DNA from 3 places in the Parafrankia sp. FMc2 genome. Region 2 is predicted to be linked to each of the others. Evidence: riboswitches for the same ligand, from Rfam matches in the RefSeq annotation. Region 2 holds a riboswitch; each other region holds the start of a gene.
What was found. Region 2 has a riboswitch for cobalamin ahead of metF (methylenetetrahydrofolate reductase [NAD(P)H]). Riboswitches for the same ligand answer to the same signal wherever they lie in the genome.

Region 1 (4,352 bases), on a different contig from region 2:
CCCGGCGGCGGCGGTAGCCATGGCCGCCAGCCCGACGGCGACCAGCAGCAGCGGGATTCTGCGGGCATCACGGGTGCCGGTCAGCGTGCGTGCCAGATCGTTGCCGAGCTCCTGGACCCGTAGGTCCCTGCCCAGCACGGTGAGCGCCATCGCGGCGAGCGTGAGGGTGACACCGATGATCGTCACGTGCGTCCCGCTGCGATTGGCGAGGCTTCCCGTGAGCCAGCCGGCGGCGGCCTGGACCTGGTGCACGTCGGAGCGGGTCAGCAGGTACGAGATCGCCGAGGAGAGGAGGGCGGCGACGCCGATACCGACCAGCACGAGCCGGAATCCGAGCAGACCGCGCCGGTAGGCGATCAGCACGATCGCGAGGACGGTGAGCGCCGCCCCGACCAGAGCGCCGACCGTGAGCTCGACCCCGCTGCCGCCGAGGATCAGCATCACGGTGAGCGCGCCGGTCGCGGCACCGGAGTTGATGCCGACGACATCGGGGCTGACGAGGGGGTTCGCGGCGAGCCGCTGCAGGATCGCTCCGGACAGGGCGAACGCCGCTCCCACCCCCAGGCCGGTGAGGGCTCGGGGAAGTCGGTCATCGAGCACGACGTCCTGCTCGATGAGCGTTCCGCCGCCTCGCAGCACGCGCAGCACGCCAGCCACGGTGAGTGGATACTCGCCGATCGTGATCGACACGGCCGCGATGATCGCCGCGGCGGCAACCGAGGTCACGGTGAGGGCGATCGAGCGGCGGCTCAGACGCAGCGAGAGACCGAGACGCGGGACCGCGAGGAGGACCGCGTCACGGGCGAGGCTCCGCTCGGCGGTCACACCTCCACCAGCTTTCGGTGGCGCACCAGGTAGAGGAAGAAGGGGGCGCCCGCGGCGGCGACCACGATGCCGACCTGCATCTGTTGGGGTTGGGCCACGAGTCGTCCGATCACGTCGGCGACGAGGAGCAGTGCCGGCGCGAGGACAGCCGTCCAGGCCATCACCCATCGGTAGTCCGGGCCGCAGATCATCCGCGCGACGTGCGGCACCACCAGGCCGACGAATGCGACCGGCCCGGCGACCGCGGTCGCGCCTCCCGCGAGCAGCACCACCGCGACGGCGCCGACGGCACGGGCGGCCCACAACCGCGTGCCGAGGCTGCGGGCGAGATCGTCCCCGAGAGCCAGGGCGTTGAGTGTGCGACTCAGGCCCCCCGCGAGAACGAGTCCGACGCCGACGAACGGCGCGACCGTCAGTAGTGCGGCTCCGTCCGCGCGGGTCAGGGAGCCCACGGCCCAGAAACGGAAGTCGTCCATCAACGAGGCGTCACGCAGGGTGATCATCGTCGTGATCCCGCCAAGGAACGCCGTGGTCGCCGCACCAGCGAGCGCGAGCTTGACCGGGGTCGCACCCCCCAGGCCCAGTGAACCGAGGGCGTAGACGAAGACCGCGGCCACCGCCGCGCCGCCGAAGGCGAACCACAGATAGCCGGAGACACCGCTGAGCCTGAAGACGTTGATCGCCACGACGACGGCGAGCGCGGCTCCGGCGTTGATGCCCAGGAGGCCGGGATCCGCCAGGGGATTCCGGGTCAGGCCCTGCATCGCGGCCCCGGCGACCCCCAGCGCCGTTCCCGCGAGCAGGCCGGTCGCCGTTCGCGGAATGCGCAGGTGGTAGACGATCCGTTCCGCATCGGTGACCGGTGCGCCGGACACCGCGTCGAGGACGTCGCCCAGACTGATCGCGTTGACGCCGAGCACGATCGAGGCCCACGTGGCGGCGAGAAGCCCCGCGACGGCGACGAGGAGACCCAGCGATCGACTCCACCCGCCGCGAAGCACCCCCTGACGCATCCGGCGGGTTGAATCGCCTGCCCCCGCACCGGAGGAAGGCGTCTGGGTGGCGGGCGGAGCGAGACTCACCGTCAGTCGACGAGGTCGGGGTGGATCAGCGAGGCCATCTGCTCGACGGCGTGCGCGGTGCGAACCCCGGCGCTTCGGTCGGCGAACAGCGACGGATGGACGGCGTTGTTCCTCACCGCCGTCAACCCGGCGAACGCCGGGTTGTCGACGATCGTGTTCACGTTTCCCATCGCGTCGTCGAGCGTGTAGTCCACCCCGAAGCCGGAGTTGGTGAGAATCACGTCCGGATCGCGCTTGATGAGCTCCTCGGCATCGACATAGATGTTGCGGGTCGACGTCACGTCCTCGAACGCGTTGACGCCCCCGGCGGCCTCGATGATCCTGGTGCCGAAGTCGACCCCGGTGCAGACCTGGAAAGTCCCGTCCTCCTGCGGACGCACGTAGGCGACCGTGGGCTTCTCGGCACCCTTCACCGCCGTCTCGACGGTCGTGATCCGATCCTTGTAGTCGTCGACGAGTGACCGGGCCTTGTCCTCGACGTCAAAGATCTTGCCGATGGTGAGAAGGTCGTCGTACACGGCGTCGATGGACACGTCGGCCGGGTCGACCTCCTGGTCGGTCCTCCCGTCCTCGGTCGGGCAGAACGGCGTCAGGATGTACGACTGGATACCGAGCTTCTCCAGGCTGGCGCGCGTCCCGACACCATCCGGGGTGTCGGCGGCGAACACCGTGCCGTAGCCGGCGAAGACGAAATCGGGCTTCGTGGCCAGGAGTGCCTCGCGGGTGGGATTGTTCTCGCTGTACGGCACCCCCCGCAGGCCGTCCGCATACTCCGGCAGGAACTCGGCGTCGAAGAACGACGAGCCCACCAGACGGTCACCCAGCCCGAGCGCGCTCATCATCTCGGCCGAAGGCTGGTACGTCGCGTACACCCGCTGCGGGGGAGCGGTGACACCGACCTGCCGATCACAGTTCTCCACCGTGACGGCCGCGGCGGACCGGTCTGTCTCGCCCGCGTCATCAGAACCGCAACCGGCGATGAGGGCCATCATCGCGGCGGTGGCCGACACGACGGCTGACTGACGGGTCGCGCGATCCCGAAGGCGAGATCCACGGAAGGGCAGGTGACGGGCGCGCATCAGCGTCCACACCCCTTTCTCGGGGTACTCGCCCCGATCACGGAAGGGTGCGACAGGCCGGGTATCTGACTCGCGGCCATCTCCATGGCCGACTCACAGTGGCGGTACCGTGCCGGATTCACGCCGGCTTCCCCGATACCTGTCGCGAAGCAAGACAGGAGGCTACCAGGGTAGATATGCCTGTTTGGCGAGTGTCGACAACTGAGGCGCAACAGTCATCGGTCCCGGTCGAACCTCCTCCTTCGAGGCTCAGGGTCGGGAAGGCCGCGCGGAGATCGAACGTGGCCACCACGTCAACGGCCGTCCGGCGAACGATCTACGAGACCTGACCGGTTACGTTCGGTCAAGGAGCGACGACCACCGGTGTGCACTCCAAAGCGTCTCCGCCGGCATCTGGCATCTGAGAGGGCGTTTAATTTGCCCTGATTGCGGCTTATGTTCTAGTAGGTGCCTCGCCAGGTTGGGGTGGCTTCGTCCGTTATGCGCCTGGCGAGGTTGTCGATCATGGCTATGTGGATCATGGATTCGGAGCTGGCGGGAAGGGTCTCGTAGTCGCGGGCCAGCCGGCGACGTAGCATGATCCACCCCAGGCTGCGTTCGACGACCCAGCGTGGGAGTGTCTGATCAACGGTGGGTGTGGTCTGGCCCGTGCCGCCGAGGCTGACTCGGCGGGAAGGGACGATCATGAGCGAGACGCTCGATCCCATGCCGACCCCGATCGATCACCAGCAGCTGGCCGCCGAGCTCGTCGCGAAGGCCCGCGCCGAGGGCGTGGACCTCGTCGGGCCTGGGGGGCTGCTGAGCGGGCTGACGAAGTCCGTGCTCGAAACCGCTCTGGAAGTGGAGATGAGCGCGCACCTGGGTTACGACAAGCACGACCCTGCCGGCCGTGACAACGGGAATTCCCGGAACGGGATCCGGACGAAGACGGTCCTGACGGAGATCGGCCCGGTCGAGATCGATGTTCCCCGGGACCGGGACGCCAGTTTCGAGCCGGCGATTGTGCGTAAGCGGCAGCGCCGGTTGAACGGCATCGATCAGATCGTGCTGTCCCTGGCCGCCCGCGGATTGACTACCGGAGAGATCGCCGCGCATTTCGCCGAGGTCTATGGTGCTTCGGTGTCGAAGGACACGATTTCCCGGATCACCGACAAGGTCGTCGCCGAGATGACCGAGTGGCGCAACCGGCCTCTCGACCGCGTCTACCCGGTGATCTTCGTGGATGCGGTGGTGGTCAAGGTCCGTGACGGCCAGGTCGCCAACCGGCCGTTCTACGCCGTCGTGGGGGTGACCGTGCACGGGGAGCGGGACATCCTGGGCCTGTGGGCCGGCGACGGCCACGAGGGGGCGAAGTACTGGCTGCAGG
Region 2 (4,352 bases):
GCTGTTCATCAACCTGATCCTCACGCGCCGGAGGCAGTTCCTTTGACCGCCCCGCAGCCCCCGCCGCCCCTGCCGGCACAGCCGTCGTCCCTGAGCCCGACGTCGGTACCGACACTCGAGATCCGGGGAGCGCACTTCGCCTACGGCCGGCGAACCGTGCTCGACGACCTGGATCTCACGGTGCATCGCGGGACCGTGGTCGGGCTGCTCGGTCCGAACGGCAGCGGTAAGTCAACGCTGATCCGGGGCATCTGCCGGATCCACCGCCCGAAGGCCGGCACCTTCATGCTCGGTGACGTCGACCTGCACCGGCTCCCGCCGCGGGAGCTCGCCCGCACCGCCGCCTACGTGCCGCAGGGCTCGCCCGGCCCGTTCTCCCTCACCGTCACCGAAGCGGTCATGCTCGGCCGCACCCCCCACGTCCGGCTGCGGCCGTCCCGCGAGGACGAGCGGCACGTCCGCGAGGCGATGGAGCTGCTGGACCTGGCCGCGCTGGCTGACTGGTATGTGGACGAGCTCTCCGGCGGGCAGGCCCAGCGGGTCGTCATCGCCCGCGCACTCGCGCAGCAGCCCCAGGTGCTGCTTCTGGACGAGCCCACCAGCGCTCTCGACCTGCGCCACCAGGTCGAGACCCTGCACCTCGTCCACACCCTGGCCGTCGAGCGGGACCTGTACGTGCTGATGGCGATCCACGACCTGAACCTCGCGGCCCGTTTCTGCCATCAGGTCGCCCTGCTGCACGACGGCCGCATCGTGACCGCCGGTGCGCCGGCCGGCGTCTACCGGGCCGACCTGCTGGAGCAGGTCTACGGCCTGCCGGTGGAGATCGACATCCGCGCCGGCGTGCCGGAGGTCCGGCCCTGCCTGCCCGCCCGGCGCGTGGCGCCGTCATAGCTCGACGACGGGCGCCACGGGCCTGGCGTCAGGTCAGTCCCCGACGGCAGCCCCGGCAGCGGCTGCCTCGATCTTGAACCCGATCCGACCCGACCCGACCCGGCTCGGCCGCTGGCTGGCTGGCTGGCGAGCCGGCCCGTGCTACCGGTCAGGCCGCAGCGCCGGCCGCCGGGCCGACTGCCGAGCCGACCAGGTTGCGGTACACGTCACGGGTTGCTGTCGACCGATTGAGGGTGATGAAGTGCAGGCCCGGCGCTCCGCCCGCGAGGAGCCGGGCGGACAGCGCGGTGGCGACCTCGATCCCGATCTCCCGCACCGCCATGGCGTCGTCGGCGACCGCCTCCAGCCGGCGGGCCAACGCCGGCGGGAAGGCCGCGCCGGAGAGCTGCGCCATCCGGGTGATCTGCGCGACGTTGGTCACCGGCATCACGCCAGGCACGATCGGCTGGTCGCAGCCCAGCCGGGCAAGCCGTTCGACCAGGCGGAAGTAGGCGTCGGCGTCGAAGAAGAACTGGGTGATGGCGTACCCCGCACCGGCCCGGAACTTGCCGGCCAGCACCCGTGCGTCGGCGTCGAGGTCGGCCGCGCGTGGGTGCTTGTCCGGAAACGCGGCCACGCCGACGCAGAAGTCGCCGAGTGACCGGACGAACGTCACCAGCTCGTCCGCATACGCGAACCCATTGGGGTGGCGCACCCAGGTGCCGAGCGGATTTCCGGGCGGGTCACCACGCAGCGCGAGAATGTCGCGAATGCCCGCACCCGCATAGCTGCCGATCACTCGGCGCAGCTCGGCGCGTGAATGGTTCACGGCGGTGAGGTGGGCGATCGGGGTGAGGGATGTCTCGGTGCCGATCCGTTCGGAGATGCGTACCGTTCCGTCCCGCGTCGATCCACCTGCGCCGTAGGTGACCGACACGAATGACGGCCGTAGCGCCTCGATTTCACGCAGTGCCGTCCACAGGTGCCGCTCCCCGCCCGGCGTCTTCGGTGGGAAGAACTCGAACGAGTACGATGTCACCCCCGAGGCGAGGAACTCGCTCATCGTGGCGGGCCGCCGCGGGCTGCGCGGGCGTGCCTCGATGGATCCCATGGTCTGCACCTGTCCTCACCGCGTAGGGCTGATGATGGTGGACGGGCGCCTGGCGGGCGGGAAATCCCGGGCAGGGTCCTCGGGCGTCCAGCACGGACGCGCAGGAAGGCTCACGCTGATCGTCCTCCAGCACCTCGTGGAAGCGTCATTCGGTGCCGTGGCCGGTATCCTGGCTGACGGAAGAGCGTCTCCGGCCCGGCCTTCCCAGGCTGCACGCAGCCCAGTGACCTCCGCGTCACCGCGGATCGGCCGGAGACTTCCGAACACAGTGGCGAGGGCCGTGCCGGCATCGCACCGGCTTCCCGAGCACCACGGCGCGGCCAGGTTATGCGTGATGGCGACCACCGACAAGACTGCCACGCAAGACGTTGTCCAAATCCGGTAACTGATCGACGGTTTCCAGCGAAGGCCTGACCGCGGCCACGGTCCCCTCACTGCTGGCACAGGCGCGCGAATCCGCCGGGAGCGACTCCGTGCCTGCCTCGTTCCTCGAACCGCGACGCGAGCGAAAGCAGACGGCAGGCCTTCAGTTCGGTCTCGTGCCATTCGGCAGTGGGGTCACTGCCCCAGGTGATGCCGGCTCCCGTGCCGAACAGGAGCCGGTCACCGTCGAGCCAGAACGTCCGGATGGTGACACAGAGCCGTGCCCGGTTGTTGTCCGCGTCCACCCAGCCCATGGCGCCGCAGTACAGGCCCCGCGGTACCGGCTCAACCGCGCCGATGATCCGTAGCGCGCTGGATTTCGGCGCGCCGGAGACGGACCCGGGCGGCATGGTGGCGGCGAGCAGCTCAGGCCAACCGGTCCCGGGCGCCAGCTGTGCCTCGACGGTCGACACCAGGTGGACCAGCCCTGGATGTCTCTCGACAGCGCACAGCGAGGAGACCTTCACCCCACCCGGCCGCGCCACCTGGCCCAGGTCGTGGCGCATCAGATCGACGATCATGACGTTCTCGGCGTAGTCCTTCTCCCGCAGATCTGCCGTCGTCCGCCCGGTGCCCTTGATCGGGCCCGAGCGGACCAGGTCGCCCTCGCGGGCCAGGAACAGCTCCGGCGACGCCCCCACGATCCGCAGGTCGGCCTCGGGCACGTCGAGCACCATGGAGTACGGCGCGGGATTGCCGCGGGCGACGGCGGCCGCCAACGCCGCCAGATCACGGCCGCCTGGTGCCGTCTCCATCTCCGCTGACAGCAGTCGGCACAAATTCACCTGGTAGACCTCGCCAGCGGCGATCTCGGCACGGATCGCTTCCACCCCTGCGAGGTACTCCGCCTGGTCGAGCGAGGTGCGCCAGCTGCCGTGGGACGGACCGGCCCACGCGCCACGGATGAGGCCCGTGAGCGCGGGAGCCGGCCGCACGTCGCGGAACCGAACGAAACGCGCGAGCCCTTCGAAGCCGAGGGCCACGCCCCAGAAGCCGCCTCGATCGAGAACACGCGGATCATCCGCGACCTCCGCGACTCCGGTGGCGAGACGTCCACCGGCGAACAGGAACGAGCCGCGATCGCTGTGGCCCGTCACCGCGCGGTCAGATCGGGGGCCGCACCTGGCGGGCCGCGGCGACCAGATTGGTGAGGGTCGCGCGAACCTCGGGGTAGCCGCGGGTCTTGAGCCCGCAGTCGGGATTCACCCACAGCCGTTCCGACGGGAAGGCATCGGTCGCGATGCGCAGGTGTTCGGCGATCTCGTCGACCGAGGGCACCCGTGGCGAGTGGATGTCCCACACCCCCGGGCCGACCTCGTTCGGGTAGTCGGCCCGGGCGAGGTCGGCGACGATGGCCATCTTCGAGCGCGCCGCCTCCAGGCTGATGACGTCGGCGTCCATGTCGATGATCGCCTGGAGCACGTCGCCGAACTCGGCGTAGCACATGTGGGTGTGGATCTGGGTCTCGTCGCGGACCCCGGAGGTGGTCAGCCGGAAGGCATCGACCGCCCAGGCCAGGTACGCGGCCCGGTCGCCGTCACGCAGCGGGAGAGTCTCCCGCAGCGCGGGCTCGTCCACCTGGATGACCCCGATGCCCGCGGCCTCCAGATCCGTCACCTCGTCGCGCAGCGCGAGGGCGACCTGCCGGGCGGTGTCGGCCCGCGGCTGGTCGTCGCGGACGAACGACCAGGCCAGCATGGTGACCGGGCCGGTGAGCATGCCCTTGACCGGCTTGTCGGTGAGGCTCTGGGCGTAGGTGGCCCACTCGACGGTCATCGGCCTCGGGCGGGAGACGTCACCGAGGATGATCGGCGGCCGGACGTAGCGCGAGCCGTAGGACTGCACCCAGCCGTCCGTCGTTGCGAGGAACCCGTCCAGCTGCTCGGCGAAGTACTGCACCATGTCGTTGCGTTCGGGCTCGCCGTGGACCAGAACGTCCAGGCCG
Region 3 (4,352 bases), on a different contig from region 2:
CCCAGCGTGCGGGCGTAGTTCTCGCCGAGCAGCAGGGCGTTGAGCGGCTTCACCGAGGCGAGCGCGACGAGCAGTCCGAGGCCGACCGCGGGCGCGAAGACCGTCAGGTCACTGCTGGACGTCCCGGCGAAGCTCCCGAGGGACCACGTCCAGTACTGGATGGCGCGTTCCGGGGCAGTCCAGGTGAGGAGGAGGCTGACGACGGAGCTGACGGCGCTGCCCAGAATGACGCCGATGACGAGCAGGGTGACGACGGAGCGGACCCAGTTCGCGAGCAGGAGCACGGCGGCCAGGACGATGGCCGCGCCCGCGGCCCCGGCGATGACGACGCCGAACCGGTCACTGCCGGCGACCTTGGCGGTGAAGGTCCCGCCGGAACCGCCGATCCCGGCGACGACGAGCGCGACACCGAGGCTGGCGCCGGAGCTGACACCCAGCGAGTAGGGGTCGGCGAGCGGATTGCGGAACAGGGTCTGCATCTGCAGCCCGGCGACGCCGAGGGCCGCGCCGGCAAGCGCGGCGGTGAGCGCGCGGGGCAGCCGGATCTGGCCGACGACGACCGTCCACCGCGGGTCGTGCGGCGCCCGCCCGGCGAGGACCCGCAGGGTCTCGTCGAGTGGGACGGCGACCGAGCCGACGGCGAGCGCGAGCAGGAACGTCGCCGCGACCGCCGCCACGAGCCCGCCGAGCACCAGCGCCCGGCGCCCGCCCACCCGGCGGCGGCCGCGGCGCTCAACCGCGAGGGGCTCCCCCGCGGCAGCTCCGGCGGGCACCGCCGTGGGGGACGTGGAGGTCGGTGACGTCGTCACGTGATGCGGCGGTAGAAGGCGAAGGTGTGGTCGGGGAAGGCGTCGGGGTGCAGGATCGCGGCCAGGTCGCCGAGCACGAGGTCGGGCCGGGTGACGCCGCGTTCCCAGTAGTCGTTGCCGCCGCCCGGCCCGATGACCAGCGTGTTGCTCCACACCTGCCCGCCGTGGACGGCCGCGAGCTGGCCGTACCGCTCGTCCTCGGTGGTGACGTCGGCGAGGTTCTCCCATTCGCCGTCGGCGAGCCAGACGGGGGCGCTGCCGGATTCGGTGAACACCGTCTCGAAGTCGAGTTCGAGGCTGCCGGTGTCGGTCTCGCCGGCCCACGGGTAGGTGGCGCCGGCGTCGGCGAGGAGCTTGCCGACGTAGCTGCCACCGGACGGCATGTACCAGGTGCCCTGGTACATGGTACCGATCAGCGTGGAGACCGGGTCGCCGCCGGGCACCCGGTCGGCGATGGCGGTGTAGTCGGCCTCGATCCGGTCGAAGACCTTCGCCGCTTCGGCCTCGTCGCCGGTGAGGGCGGCCATGAACTTCACCCATTCGGCGCGGCCGAGCGGGTCGGCCTCCAGCCATTCGGCGTTGGCGACGACGGGAATGCCCGCGTCCCGCAGCGTTCCGTACTCGGCGGATTCGGTGCCGCCGGTCATCACGATGTCCGGTGCCGCGGTGACGACCCGCTCGGTGTCGATCTGGCCGCCGGGGGCGTACTCGACGATCTCGTCGGCGTCGGCGCGGGCCCGGATGTCCTTGTCGACGACGGTCGCGGCACTCGCCACTCCGGTGAGGACGTTCTCGCGCCCCAGGTCCACGAGCAGCGGCAGATGCGTGGTCGAGCCGGAGTAGAGGCCGCGGACCGGGATCTCGATCCGTGGTGCGCCGGCGAGCTCACCGGTCAGTTCTGGCTCGGGCGTCCCGCATCGGTAGAGCACGTACGACTCGGGTTTCCCGTCCGGGTACGGCTCCTTCACGGTGAGGACCTGGTAGGCCTTCTCGTAGCGGACGGTGAAGTTCTTCGCGTGTTCCAGCGTCGAGCGGTCCGGGAAGTAGTCGGCCGCCGGGTCGAAGTCGGTCACGCACCCCCGGGCGTCGGCATCCGCGCCGGCCTGCGGTGACGAGGATGTCCCGTCGTCACCGCAGGCGGCGAGCAGGGCGGGGGTGAGTAGGAGGGTGGCGCTCAGGGCCACCAGACGTGCGCGCATGCCGGAATCGGCCGCCTTCCAACACCTCGTGGACGGATCGCGGGTGCCGTGGCCGGTCTCCTGGCTGACGGGTGGTGCGCCGGCGGCCGCCTTCCCGGGCGTGCGGTCCGTGTGGCCCGCTGCCCAGTGGCTTCCCCGGCAGGCGGGGAGTGGCTGTCGACATCCCGATCACAGTGGCGAGGGCCGCTCCGGCATCACACCGGTCTTCCCGAACACCACGGCGACGAGAACGGTACGGTCCACACCACCTCATCTGCAAGGCTATGCAAGTGTTTTCTCGTTCTGCCCCAGACCGTCCGAGCTCGGCCCTAGCCTGGTCGGTTCGCCACCGCTGGCCGGCTGCCGGCGGCTGGCCGCTGGCCGCTGGCCGCTGGCCGCTGGCTGGCAAGGCGGCGCATCTGGCCTGGAGCCCGCCATAGGGTCGAAAGACACCGGGCTGACGAAGGGACAACGATGAGAGAGCAGCGTCGGGGCCGCAAGATCGCCATGGCCCAGGACGAGGTGGATGCCTTCCTCGCCGAGGAGCGCACCTGCCGGGTGGCGACGACGAGCCCGAGCGGTCCTCATCTGACACCGCTGTGGTTCGTGTGGGACGGGCAGGCGCTGTGGCTCAACTCGGTCGTGAGAAGCCAGCGCTGGACGGACCTCGAGCGTGATCCGCGGGTCGCCGTGGTCATCGACACCGGGCACGGCTTCGGTGAGCTGCGCGGGGTGGAGATCCGCGGCCGGGCGGAGAGCGTGGGAGAGGCCCCGCGCACCAGCACCCCCGACCCCGACCTCGCCAACACCGAGCTGCTGTACGCCCGGAAGTACACCGGCCGCGACGAGATGCACTACGACGGCCGGCACGCCTGGCTGCGGGTGGTCCCCGAGAAGATCAGCAGCTGGGACTTCCGCAAGATGTAGGGCGGCGGGGCCGGCCGCCGGCCGCCGGCCGCCGACAGCCGGCTGGCGGCTGGCGGCGGCGGCTGGCGGCCTTGCGTCACAGTGCGGAGAAGGCGACCTCCGTCGACTTGATCAGTGCCGTGACCGCCGTTCCCGGCTCGAGGCCGAGGTCGTCGGCAGCGGCGCGGGTGATCGCGGCGGTCAGCTCGGTGCCGGGCCCGAGGGCGACCCGGGCCAGCGCCATCGCGCCGCCGGTGTCGAGGGCGACCACGGTGCCGCTGAGCCGGTTGCGGATCGTCAGCCCGGAGGTCGCACCGATGGCCAGGGAGACGTCCGTCGCCTTGATCAGCACCTCGACCTCGCTGCCGATCGCGACACCGACGTCCTTGATGGCGTCCATGGTGACGGCGGAGGTGAGCGTCTCGCCGTTCGGCAGATCTATGCGAACGGTGCCCATCACAGCGCCGCCGGTGATCTCGGCGACGGTACCGGTGAGCCGATTGCGGATGCTCAAGGTCATCGGGAACTCGCCGTGGATACCCCGGTCTTCCGGCCGGAGAGGAAACGGTGCTCCACACTGGAATGCATGTTCGGTCCTTTCGGTAGAATGTTGGCGTGCCCCGCTTTCGGCTCTATCCGTCCGCCGGACAGGTCGGCGGGCCGGTTGAGCACTGCAGGCATGCGCGTTTTGCGCGGAATCTGGCGGTGGAGCAGCAGGAATGGCGGACGCCCCACCGGGCAAGGCGCCGAACCATCTGGAGCACTGCCGGCAGTTGACCGAGGCGCGGGCGGAGGTCCACTGGCTGCGAGCCGGATAGCAGACTGTTCAGCAGCAGGCCCTGCGGGACTTCGACCAGGCGATGCGAAACTTCTTCGGCGGTCCGCACCGGCGGCCGACCTATCGGAAGAAGGACCCGTTCCGCCCGGGGCACGGCCGAGAACCCGGGGCGGAACGTCCGACAGAAAGCCAGCCTGAACCGGGGCATCCTCGCTGGCGGCTGGGGTTTGTTCGTTCAGCGCCTGGAACAGAAGGTACCCGGGCGGGCGGAGAAGATACCGGCCGCCTGTACCAGTCGGCCTTGCTCGGCCTGCGGGCATACGGCGCCCGGGAATCGCGGGAGTCAAGCGGTGTTCCGGTGTGTCGCCTGCGGACATGAGAGCAACGCCGACGTGAACGCTGCACGGAACATCGCCGCAGGGCGTGCGGTGAACGCGCGGGAGGCGGCCCGACAGGGCTTCCCGTGAACCGCGAACCTCAACGAACCACACTCCCTCGGGTGAGTGTGTAGGAGTTGGAATCCCCCGCATTCAGGCGAGGGAGGACGTCAAGGCTGGACAGTAGCCAGGTCCTGTTGCGGGCGGATTACGCCCGAGCCGGCAGCCGTCGGCCGGACACCCGATCGGGCCGGTGGCGACAGGCGGGCTCCCGAGGGGCCGAGGGGCCGAGCAGAGCCCGGGC

Region 1: another riboswitch for cobalamin. It lies ahead of AB1460_RS29620 (ABC transporter substrate-binding protein); the one in region 2 lies ahead of metF (methylenetetrahydrofolate reductase [NAD(P)H]).
Region 3: another riboswitch for cobalamin. It lies ahead of AB1460_RS16365 (ABC transporter substrate-binding protein); the one in region 2 lies ahead of metF (methylenetetrahydrofolate reductase [NAD(P)H]).

The regions. Positions count from the first base shown of each region.
Region 1 covers NZ_JBFLUG010000135.1:14,338-18,689, forward strand. Annotated here, with positions in the region: gene AB1460_RS29610 (FecCD family ABC transporter permease) at 1-825, opposite strand, end outside; gene AB1460_RS29615 (FecCD family ABC transporter permease) at 822-1,838, opposite strand; gene AB1460_RS29620 (ABC transporter substrate-binding protein) at 1,910-2,917, opposite strand; cobalamin riboswitch at 3,025-3,166, opposite strand; partial or broken gene AB1460_RS29625 (transposase) at 3,427-3,597, opposite strand; partial or broken gene AB1460_RS29630 (IS256 family transposase) at 3,671-4,352, shown strand, end outside.
Region 2 covers NZ_JBFLUG010000018.1:27,177-31,528, forward strand. Annotated here, with positions in the region: gene AB1460_RS09285 (FecCD family ABC transporter permease) at 1-46, shown strand, start outside; gene AB1460_RS09290 (ABC transporter ATP-binding protein) at 43-894, shown strand; gene metF (methylenetetrahydrofolate reductase [NAD(P)H]) at 1,043-1,984, opposite strand; cobalamin riboswitch at 2,126-2,313, opposite strand; gene AB1460_RS09300 (chorismate-binding protein) at 2,416-3,504, opposite strand; gene metE (5-methyltetrahydropteroyltriglutamate--homocysteine S-methyltransferase) at 3,512-4,352, opposite strand, start outside.
Region 3 covers NZ_JBFLUG010000041.1:16,762-21,113, forward strand. Annotated here, with positions in the region: gene AB1460_RS16360 (iron chelate uptake ABC transporter family permease subunit) at 1-695, opposite strand, end outside; gene AB1460_RS16365 (ABC transporter substrate-binding protein) at 806-2,008, opposite strand; cobalamin riboswitch at 2,041-2,243, opposite strand; gene AB1460_RS16370 (pyridoxamine 5'-phosphate oxidase family protein) at 2,462-2,914, shown strand; gene AB1460_RS16375 (TOBE domain-containing protein) at 2,991-3,413, opposite strand; partial or broken gene AB1460_RS16380 (zinc ribbon domain-containing protein) at 3,509-4,182, shown strand.